Endozoicomonas sp. GU-1: one gene and its partner. The protein of the gene in region 1 interacts with the protein of each later gene in a pairwise test. Links are inferred from orthologs where the notes say so. Each region holds a gene or a part of one and is shown in the gene's direction. Other genes may lie near its edges.

Region 1 (5,766 bases):
TTTTTTGTTTTCAATTTTGTCTTGACGGTTCATTGCTTTGCTATAACTACTGCTCCCTGATAAGTCTTTATTTGAACCTGGAGTTAAATTGTGGAAGAGAAACGAATGATAATGTTATTTGTGTTTCTTTCTTTCTTACTCTTTCCGGGTGAAAAAGCTGAAGCCTATGATCTCTATTCTTATATTCCATTTCTCTACAAAGTTCCGGAGGGAAACGTGGGGGTATTCAGGAATGGAAGCCAATTTTATGAGGATGTCTATCCTGCCGGTGTTTATCCAGTCTGGCCTTCTGATGAAGGGTTTGTTATCAGCATTGTGCCTGAGACGGCGGCTGTTACGGATATTCTCTGTATTACTGCCGATGGGATAATCATCACCTTTCCCCAAATCACCGTTCGTTATCAGGTACATGAACAACATGTATTGAGTCTGGTTAAAGGCTATGGGCTTGATTTTATCAAACCCGCTATTACAGATCCTGTGAAACCGGGGGTTGCTCATTTATGCAGGGCGCTGAACGCTGAAGCGGTTTACTTTGATGAATTGATACCATTTAAGGCGATTCTGGGCCGTTATCTGGCAAAGGGGCAGAGGGATAAAGGCACCGGAATCTCGATTTGTCACCTTGACATTGAATACCCCCGGGTTCCGGATGTCATTATTGACAATCATGTTGGTCATACAGATCACAAGCCCCAACCCCCGATAACTTGCGAACCGCCTTATGAGGTTTTCTACACGCTGGAAAATGAGCAAGAAGCCATTAATCGCCTCTGTGGCTCTGTCAGACAACCTGATGATGAACCTTACCCGGAGCCTGTTTTGGAAGAGCATTCAGCCATAGTTCCGGAACCCTCTGCTTCAGTTGCTGAAGACGAGATTGCCGGTGTACTCAGCCCCGCAGAGGAAGTAAACACCGATGACACCGGGCAGAGGGATTATGAGGTACCTCAGGAAGATCTATCATTTTCTTGGGCTGAGGAGCCATTTATTAATGGTCAGGAATCTGATGGTGAAGATGCCGGGCCTTCAGAAAACGGTCGGGATTCAAGTTTAGAACCTATGGCGGAGGTGGGTGTTAATACCGTGCCAGTGCATACTTCTGATGTTGTAACAGAGGTGAACCGGAATCTGCTACCAAGATTGGTTGATCCGGTGCCGGATCAGGAAAGGAGTAAGGAAAAGCTGTATCAACAGATGCAAGACTCGAAACACCTTTGGAAAAATAACAACAGCCGACTCTACCTGGGCTGGTAAGAAAACGGATGAATGCTCGCCAAATGGTGAGTTATGCTGTATAAAAAAACAGTATTTTAGTCATTATCAGCCGGATTGTTTTTGAATGCGGTTATTTATCGCCGAAAAGCCCAGCCTTGGGCGAGCCATTGCCGATGTTTTGAAAAAGCCCCTGAAAAAACAGGAAGGCTATATCGAGTCTGCGTCAGGAGATGTGGTGACCTGGTGCATAGGTCACCTGCTTGAGCAGGAGGAGCCGGATGCCTATGATCCGGCCTTCAAAACATGGAAGCTTGAGCACCTGCCTATTGTTCCCATGCAATGGAAGCTGAGGCCCCGGAAGGGAGGGCGTGGGCAGTTATCCGTGATCAATAAGCTGCTTAAACGGGCTGATATTATTGTCAATGCCGGTGACCCTGATCGTGAAGGCCAATTGCTGGTGGATGAGGTGCTGGACTATCTGAAGCTCTCTGCCCAGCGTAAAAAAGATGTTCGTCGTTTATTAATCAGCGATCTGAACCCTTCTGCCGTTTCCCAGGCCCTTGGGCGGATGCGGTCCAACCAGGAGTTTGTGCCGCTGGCGGTTTCTGCCCTGGCTCGTTCCCGGGCAGACTGGCTTTACGGTATTAACCTGACCCGCGCCTGCACATTGCTTGGCCGGAAGGTTGGCTTTAATGGGCTGCTCTCTATCGGCCGGGTGCAGACACCGATTCTGGGTCTTGTCGCTCGACGTGATGCCGAAATTGAGCACTTTCAGCCTAAGCCTTACTTTGAGGTTTTTGCCACCTTGTTAACGGCAAAAGAGGAAACCTTCAAAGCCAAATGGCTACCCAGCGAAGCCTGCCAGAACTGGATGGATGAGGAAGGACGAGTGCTGGATCGGCGTCTGGCGCAGAATGTGGTGGACCGTATTACCGGCAAGCAGGGGACAGTAAAACGCGTCGAAGATAAGCGTGGCAAAGAACCCCCGCCATTACCCTACTCGTTGTCGGCACTGCAGATAGATGCTGCCAGGCAGCTGCGTATGGATGCCAAGACGGTGCTTGATAGCTGTCAGCGTCTTTATGAGCAGAAACTGATTACTTACCCCCGTTCAGACTGTCGCTATCTGCCCGAAGAGCACTTGTCCCAGGCACCTGAAGTGTTGGCAACGATTCGCCACAATGTCTCTTCGCTGGGGAAGGCGGTGGACCAGGCATTACCGGAAAGGAAAACCAGTGCCTGGAATGATAAAAAAGTTGGGGCGCACCACGGGATTATTCCTACCTCCCTGAGAACGGACCTTGAACGACTGTCTGAACTGGATCGCAAGTTGTATGGATTAATTGCCAGGCAATATGTTGCGCAGTTTTATCCTGATCATACCTTCAGAAAAAGAGTCGTCGATATCGACATAGAAAGAGGCCTTTTCCGGGCCGGAAGCCGCCAGACTGTCGAGGAAGGGTGGAAGGTTCTGATGAATTCGGGCAAAAGTCATCAGCGTTCCGCCGGTGATGAAAATGGTGAAAATAATGAAGAGAGCACTTTTTTACCTGAGCTGGCCAAAGGTGATGTGCTTGATTGTCCTGAAGCCGAGCTGAAGGAAAAAATGACACACCCCCCCAAACCATTTAATGATGCAACACTCCTATCGGCCATGACGGGCATCGCCCGATTTGTTCAGGATAAAGACATTCGCAAGATTCTCCGTGAAACCGATGGCCTGGGCACCGAGGCAACCCGGGCCAGCATTATTGAACTCTTGTTCAAGCGCCAGTTCCTGGAGCGCAAAGGCCGAAATATTCATGCAACAGCCACCGGCAGAGCCCTGGTCAACGCATTACCGGAAAGAGTGACCACGCCTGATATGACCGCACGCTGGGAAGCCTCGCTGAATGACATTGTTGAGCGAAAAGGCAGCTACGGTGCCTTTATGGGCGGGCTTGATCAGGAGCTGAGAGCGTTATTGATGCAAACCATGAACGATGGCTTACCCTCTGTTGCCGGATTGCCTGCCCCTTCGAACCAGCCGTTTAAACGAAAGGGCAAAGCAAAAAGTGCTGGCAGTCGTCGGAAGAAACGGAGTCCGGCCCGGAGTTAGTTCCGAATGTAATACTCAGAAAAAGAGTTTCACAAAAAACTGGGTGGTGTACTGGTCAGAATTGCCGCGATAATTCAGGCCGAATGCCCACTCATTATCCACTTGATATTCTGCTCCGGCAGTGAAGAAGCCGGTATTGTCATCTTCGTCCCGGTCATAGTATTGCTGAATATAGCCGGAATTCAGCCAGAGGCCTTGTTCCAGGTGATAACGGGCGCTGACCGACGCTGTGTAGGCTGTGACTTTATCCTTTATCTCATCCGCATCCACAGACAGGCCGTTTCTGAGTCGGCCACTGGTGACCGATGGAATGACATGGAATCTGTCCGTTGGCTTTAATAACAGGCTGGCTCCGGCAAAGTAGGAGCTGCCATCAATCTCGACATTACTGGCAATATCGTCTTTATCAATGCGGCCGTAGGCGTATCCTGCGTTCAGGATGACGGGTATGGATGGGACTTTATAGGCACCATTGACGAACCAGGTGGTTCCATCGAAGTTTTGCGTGCCCTGATTCTGATTATTGTAACCAAAGCCGGTATTAATAAATGTATAGTTATAGTCATTACCTGCGAATGCCATAGCTGAACTGGAAAACAGTAATGAGATTAATAATATGCGAAAGGTCATCGGTTTAATCCCTGGTTTGCCGGGAGAGTAGTCAGTTAAGTAGCTAACCATATGAAATCATATATTTCTGACTCCTTGTTCAGGCACTCTGCTTCGTTACAACTCCGGTCACATAGCTACGGCTATGCTCCCTCCGTTGTGCCTCGCATAGCACCTGCCCAAGTAGCCAGAAATATATGATTCCATATGGCCAGCTACTTAATAGGGGAGACGTGGTAAGAGATATACCTGCCACTACGATCTTTAGAGTGTTATTTTTTCAAAAAGTTCATCGAGCTGAGTTTATTCGATCTTCTTCAGGATGCATCATCTCAAGCAGTGTGGTAATAAATGCCTTCCTTTTGATTTGGTAGCCATTAACCTGTGGAGCTGTTGATAGCAAGTCGTTAACCCTTTGCTCAAAATCATGACGGCAAACATGGCCGGTCAATTTCATTTGCAGATGCTCAGTCAGTGCATGCAGGCGTTGTTGTTCAAGCTCGGTGGTCGAACCGTCAGTTTTACCGGGTCTGCCTGCAGAGTGCAGAGCGATAAACTGTCTGGCTTTATTCAGGGTAAGCAGGCAGCGTAACAGCAAACCATAAATACGTTCATCGGTATTTTGGGGGCTGTTAAAAAGAAGGGTGCGGGGGATGTCAAATACCGGCCCGTTTTGCAATTGCTCTGTCAATGGAACAAGGTTCTCAGCGAGGTATTCCAGCGTATCATTGAGCAATCGGGTTTCTTCAGCAAACGACAAACACCATACCGACCTGGCAACGCCGGGAACCTCAATGGCCAATCCTGTTGTATTTTGGGCTGCCCTGTTGTCAACACTGACCTGAAACCCCAATGCCCTGGTCGCCAGATCACCATCTTCAAGGTCAATATTATAGGCACCTGGCAGTTGAATCGCCGGACATCCCGGGACTGGTGAGATGATGATGCTTTTGGGGATGTCTGAATCCCTGTCGGTGTTTAGCGCCTGCAGCTTGGCAAGGAGTGTTCTGGTTGATTTTTCTGTCGTGCAGATAATGTCAATATCATTAAATACTGAGCAGAGGTTCTGTAAAAAACGGGCGTAAGAACCGGTAATCAGAATGGCTGGATCGTTATAAGAACCATTGATTTCCTGAATAATTTCCAGCACTTTCAGCGTTAGCGGAGTTAACCGTCGGGTCGACTTGTCCGGAACATCCGATCCGCCTGTTGTTAACGGTGGCTCCATAGTTTGAGCCGCACTGGCGGTCACTGCCCGGGTGGCGCAGGTATTTTCTGTTTCATCCCGGTATTCCCTGACCTGATAAGGGCGTTGGCATTCCTTTCCGGGACTGGCAACGGATACCTCTACCGTGTTTGTTCGTTCAAACAATAAATTATCCATTATATTGACTTCAGGACTGTATTGTTCAAACCAGCGGCCTAAAGCATGCTGCCAGTTGCTTCTTTTATGAAAATTCTGGAGGCACTCCAGAACCTGATGCCTGTGGATTTGTCGTCCATCAACAGGCTGGCCCCTGACATAGCAGTACGCCAGGAAGAAAAAATGCAGGCGTGCGTTCTGAAATGAGCGCTTCAGTGTTTTGATGGATTGCGATACCTGTTGTGCTGACACTCTCTGATGATCAATGGTCAATTCATTCTGCATCGCTATGAATTTCAATGTGCATTGCAGTCGTTGCTGCTCATCTTTGACCGGTACGCTGTTTAAGATTTGCCAGGCCTTTTGCATGATATCCTGGGCTTCACTGGTTTCATCGCACTTATGAGATTGTCTCAGCTTTTTAATCAGATACTTGGTTTGCCCTGAAGAATGGTCCCCGGGTGCTGCATCAAACGCT
Region 2 (5,790 bases), 5.5 Mb from region 1 along the record:
TGCACCAGCACTGCCCGCTCATATGGCTGATTTGTTTGAGCGGGAGGAGCGTTACGATATTCTTGACAACGAACTCTCATCTCTCAAATCTTTCATCCAAAGCACCTGACGTTCAAAACCATCATGCCTGCAAAGTGCATGCTGGTTTCGCCTTCAAGCAGTTGTGATTCTGCCGATCCAGAACAGGGAGTGTTCTGGAAACTGTCACCAATGAAACCCGATAAAATTCCCCCCTCCGCAAATTCACCCTCGCCATCGGACACTTCGACGCAAGAGCCCACAGGGCATCATCAGGGACACCAGGTAAAACGGTCTCTTGGCCAGAAGCTTACCCGGTGGATGTCATTATTGAAGATGAACTTCAAGGCAGGAATGGCATTATTGCGTCGATCAATACGCCAGATTCCGGCAATAACCCCACCACTGATGAGTGGGCTGTACTGGGAGCAAGTGCCTTTGCCCAATAATCCGGAGCAACTAAGAGAGCTGGCTATCGACTCAGCCGTTGCCCAAATCCCGTACAAACTCAACCACGACCCGATCCGTTGCTGGGAAATAGTCAGGGAAGCTGAAAACATTCTGATGGACAGTGCTGATACTGATCGATCAGAGGCATTGCACCATAAAATTGAGCCCCGTTTTTTCGAAGAAATCCTCAGTTGTGCCAAAGAAGGCCATTGCCCGGAACAAAAAAAGAGTTCACTTACTCCTGAGCAGCAAGACATGGCAAACAGCGAATGCTTTCGGAATATAACCCTGCTGCCCTCTGGCATGATCATTGATCATACGACAGGGCTGATTGCGGTTATGGCGATTAATCAAGTCACCCATAAAATAACGCTGGTTTTTGGTGGAACCAATTCCGCCAATGGCGCAAGCAAACTGCTTGATGAAAACGGTCTGAAAACAGGAACAAAGCCAGGTCGGCTTCGGGCCCAACTCAAGGCTGACTGGCAAAACCTGTTGGGATATAAAATCCCTGACTGCTACCGCCAGGCATCCAGACTGGTGGAGTTAATCAAGAGTATGACCCATTCCGAAGCAACGCTGAAAGCCATGGGGCTTGATGACTCTCTGGGTATGCTGTTCTTAGTCGGACACTCTCTGGGAGGCGGCCTGGTTCAATACAGCGCCGCAAAAAACAGGGTTCCGGGTCGAACATTCAACCCGGTCGCACTGGGCCGCAAAGCAATAGAAAATCTGACAATAGATGACAAGGAGCTGGCCAAAAATGGACTGATTGATAACTATCTGGTGCACAATGACTTTGTTAACACACCCGCTGGCTATAAGCTATGGCACAAACGCCTGACTCCAACCATCCTTGGTCGACGGACCATAATTCACGCTCATAAAGCCACGGGAAAAAATACATTGTATGGCCGTCATAGTCGGTCACATGTGCATTATATGGCTGAACTGAGACGGAAGATAAACGCGTCAAAGTAATCCATTACGGTACTTTGCAGGCTCTCTATTTATCGCCCCCGCTAAACGGAAACTGTGTTACCCTGACACTTCCTTTCGCTTCATCGCCTGTTGTTTCATTTATGCCTGTGAATATAATCCGCCGCACCTACGACCTCTCAACCTGTTGCTTCACGCCCGAGATGGATCCTCTGCTGGCCAGAATATACAGTGCCCGGGGCGTTAAAACTCAGGATGAACTGCCACGTCAGCTGCAACAGTTAAGCGACTACCGGCAACTCAGGGATATCGATAAAGCCGCTGACATTCTGGCTGCGGCTATTATCAACCAGCAACGCATGCTCATTGTTGGCGACTTCGACTGTGATGGTGCCACCAGCAGTGCTCTCGCGGTTCTGGCGTTGAGGAGCATGGGTGGCCATGCCGATTTTCTGGTGCCCAACCGCTTTGACTATGGTTATGGCCTGACCCCTGAAATTGTGGAAGCCGCCCTGCCCTTTCAACCGGATGTATTAATCACCGTCGATAATGGCATCTCCAGCCTTACCGGTGTCCTGGCAGCAAAAAACAAAGGTATGAAAGTGGTGGTTACCGACCACCATCTGGCTGGTCGCGAACTGCCCGAAGCCGATGCGATTGTTAACCCTAATCAACCAGACTGCCCGTTTCCCGGCAAAAATACTGCCGGGGTAGGTGTTATTTTCTACCTGATGTGTGCCTTGCGAACCCTGTTGCGGTCACGGGGTTATTTTCAGGATAAGACAGAGCCCAATCTGGCTGAACTTCTCGACCTTGTTGCCCTCGGCACGGTGGCTGATGTGGTCAAGCTGGACAGCAATAACCGCATACTGGTTTTCCAGGGACTTGCCCGTATCCGCTCCGGCCGCTGCCGACCGGGTATTACAGCGCTGATTGAGGTATCCGGTAGAAATGCTGAAAAACTGGTCGCGTCTGACCTGGGCTTTGCTCTGGGTCCAAGACTTAATGCGGCTGGACGTCTGGATGATATGTCGATTGGTATCGAACTGCTCCTTTGCGACGATATAAACCGGGCGAGGGAGTTGGCCGTTGAGCTGGACGGTCTTAACCGTGACCGAAAAGCCATTGAGGGCAGTATGCACAGCCAGGCCATGGCCGAGTTGGAGAAAATCCGCTTTAACCAGCAAACAGACCTGCCATGGGGCGTCAGCTTGTTTCAGGAAAGCTGGCACCAGGGCGTGGTTGGCATTCTGGCGTCCCGGGTAAAAGAGAAACTGAACCGTCCGGTGATTGCTTTTGCCGAAGCCGATAATCCTGTGGGGGAGCCAGAACTGAAAGGCTCTGCCAGGTCGATTCAGGGACTGCACATGCGTGATGCACTGGACAGTATTGCCAGGGATAACCCCGGACTTATCATTAAATTTGGTGGTCACGCCATGGCCGCGGGGCTGTCTATACCAAAAGCAAAATTCAACGAATTTCAAACGGCTTTTGACCTTGAGGTCAGAAAACAACTGACCGCTGAAGACCTTCAGGCAGAAATGCACACTGACGGTGAACTGATGCCCGGTCAGGTAACCATGGCAACCGCCTATACCCTTCGCGAGGGCGGGCCATGGGGACAAAGTTTTCCTGAGCCCTGCTTTGATGGCCAATTCCAAATCATTCAGCAGAAACTGGTGGGAGAAAAGCACCTCAAGATGGTACTCAAACTACCCGGCAGCGAGCTCTGGCTGGATGCCATTGCCTTTAATATTGACAACAGGGTGTGGCCTGATCCCAATATTCGTCAGATCAAGGCTGTCTATAAACTCGATATCAATGAATTCCGTGGTCAGCACAACCTGCAGTTGATGGTTGAACATTTTGAACCGGCATGAAACAGACCCATCATGATTGCCAAGCTGACAAACGTCGCTCCTTAGATCAAACTGAGCTATCAGAATCTATTCCTTATTAATAAGAACAATGAGGTCGTTGATGACAGCTTCCAGATGGCTACTCACGCTGATGATAATCACCTCCCTTTGCCTGCTGATTCCGGGAGTGACTCAACCCATGATGACCATCAAGGCCGATCTTGATCGTCAGGCAATGCTGAATGAGGCAAGGCATATCGTTCAGCAGCAGAACCTTCATCCTGCCATGGCGGGTCTGGCTACCCAGTTCCTTGATCGTCTGGAAGTTAAAGGGACATCCACTGTTTATGAAAAGAAGCGTTCCATTCTTGGTACCGCTGGAGACCTCTGGAACAGTGGCTATTATTTTGTGGCAGTACTGATTGTCACCTTCAGCCTGGTGATACCGGTAACAAAACTGGGTTTCCTGTTGCTGGCTAATTTTGTCAGGGAAAACCAAAGACTGCTCAGGCTGAACAGTTTACTGGGCAAATGGTCCATGGCTGATGTGTTTGCTATTGGTGTGCTTATCGCCTTTCTGGCGGCCAATGCCACTACGGCTGGACATGACGATTCCAGGCAGATTGTGCAATTTGATGCAGCATTGCACTCTGGCTTTTATTGGTTCGTGGCTTATTGTCTGGTCAGTAATGTAATGGGACCGCTGGCAGAAAAAAACGGGAGGCTAGGGCCTGTTGACGTTTCGTTGCGTGCTCAGCGTATCAGGGCGCTCCTATGACGAGGCGCGGCATTGCAGGAAGGCTGGTTGCCTTTCAAAATGCCGCAACGAAGTCATAGGGGCGCCCTGATACGCCCGAAGGGTGGCTCAGAAAGGCGCCATCTGCTTTGTCAGACTTGCTTGGCGTAGAATAACTACGCGCTGCACAAGTCTTTCGCGCATCTGACGCCTTTCTGAGCCACTGAGCACGCAACGAAACGTCAACAGGCCCTAAGCCAGCCCCATAATTTTCTTTTCAAAAAGCTCCAGCTGCTCAAGCGCTCTTTCTTCACGGAGATCCACAAGCCTGACCCCTAAGCCAAGAAGCCTGACCGGACGACCTCCCCGTTCCCAGGCTCTTACCAGCAACTGAGTAAAATGCTCCTTAACAGTTTCACCGGTTGTCGGCAGACTCTCCTCAAGGGTGGTCTGGGTAAAATCAGCAAACTTCACCTTAACAAAGTGCTTATGCACCTCATAATCCTTTTCAATACGCTGGTAACGTTCCTGAAGTTCTTCAAGCAACGGGATAACCTGTGCAGTAATATCCGCAAGCCCCGCCAGGTCTTTATCATAAGTATGCTCAACAGAAAGGGACTTCCTGCGCCGACTGGTCTGCACCTCACGATCATCCCGCCCCCGGGAAAGCTCCCACAACCGTTCACCAAAACTGCCAAACCAGCGACTTAACTCAAGAATGGAGTACTGGCGTAATTGCCCGCAGGTATTGATGCCTTTTTTGTGCAGTTTCCCGGCGGTAACCCGTCCTACCCCATGAATTTTTTTCACAGGCAGATCGAAAATAAAATCATCCGCCTGTTCCGGCGTGATCACAAAAAGGCCATTGGGTTTATTCCAGTCACTGGCAATCTTGGCCAGAAACTTATTCGTGGCAACGCCGGCAGAGACGGTGACATGCAATTGTTGAAAAATTTTCTGCCGGATTTCCTCGGCAATCAAGGTGGCACTGCCTCGACAAAGATGAGTTCCGGTGACATCGAGATAGGCCTCATCCAGGGACAAAGGTTCAATTAAATCAGTATATTGGCGAAAAATGGCATGAGCTTCAGAAGACGCGGCACGATAAACAGAAAAGCGGGGAGGAATGATCTTCAGCTCCGGGCAGAGCCGCAGCGCCTGGGCTGAAGACATGGCTGAGTGTACGCCAAACCGACGCGCCTCATAGTTACAAGTGGCAATCACCCCTCTGCGATCCGGAGCCCCCCCGACAGCAACCGCCTTTCCTGACAACCTCGGATTATCACGTATTTCAATACTGGCAAAGAAGGCGTCAAAATCGATGTGTATGATTTTTCTCTGGACCACCTTTTGCTCAAGAATGGCATTACTTTCCATCATGTTCCAATTAGCTCCGGGATAAGCACTGTATATACATACAGAATGCTTTTGGCAAGCAATTCCTTGCCTGTTAACCAGTCCCCGGATGTTTTTTTTGCAGCAGACTTCATGCAGCCAAAAAGGATCGTTAAGGCTGCATACATTCATTTTCTGTTATGAAGCTGTGCTCAAAGCGATCGCTCTTTTGATAGCTTTCAACACCGCTTCCTGTAAACGGGATAGCAAGGCACCCTCTGAACTATGCAAATCACAATTTTCAATACACCCATTGTCAGCCAGACCCTTTCTATATTCGCAAAACTGTTTCTCAAAGTGATGGGCTGGAGGATTCAGGGGAGAGCCCCACGCCTGGCCAGGTACGTGCTTGTTGGTGCTCCCCATACCAGTAACTGGGACTTTGTCTATGGC

The links. Proteins that work in one complex are often made in the same cells at the same time.
Region 2: the proteins of O3276_RS23650 (region 1) and recJ interact in binary tests that used the Escherichia coli proteins (3 or more experiments, as listed by UniProt). The link is inferred for Endozoicomonas sp. GU-1 from one-to-one orthologs.

The regions. Positions count from the first base shown.
Region 1 is NZ_CP114771.1:5,623,914-5,629,679, forward strand. The notes cover bases 945-3,829. They hold O3276_RS23650 (DNA topoisomerase III), read left to right. Parts: upstream 945-1,342; coding sequence 1,343-3,316; downstream 3,317-3,829. Other genes in these bases: O3276_RS23645 (SPFH domain-containing protein), read left to right, coding at 945-1,257; O3276_RS23655 (putative outer membrane beta-barrel protein), read right to left, coding at 3,332-3,829. Outside these bases: dgt (dGTPase), read right to left, coding at 1-14; more of O3276_RS23645, read left to right, coding at 106-944; more of O3276_RS23655, read right to left, coding at 3,830-3,997; O3276_RS23660 (hypothetical protein), read right to left, coding at 4,215-5,766.
Region 2 is NZ_CP114771.1:109,330-115,119, reverse strand. Bases 993-3,918 are described here. They hold recJ (single-stranded-DNA-specific exonuclease RecJ), read left to right. Parts: upstream 993-1,550; coding sequence 1,551-3,287; downstream 3,288-3,918. Other genes in these bases: O3276_RS00590 (paraquat-inducible protein A), read left to right, coding at 3,388-3,918; O3276_RS00600 (Tle-like phospholipase domain-containing protein), read left to right, coding at 993-1,449. In the rest of the region: thrC (threonine synthase), read left to right, coding at 1-109; more of O3276_RS00600, read left to right, coding at 211-992; more of O3276_RS00590, read left to right, coding at 3,919-4,044; dinB (DNA polymerase IV), read right to left, coding at 4,255-5,382; O3276_RS00580 (lysophospholipid acyltransferase family protein), read left to right, coding at 5,623-5,790. UniProt on the Escherichia coli protein: Single-stranded-DNA-specific exonuclease.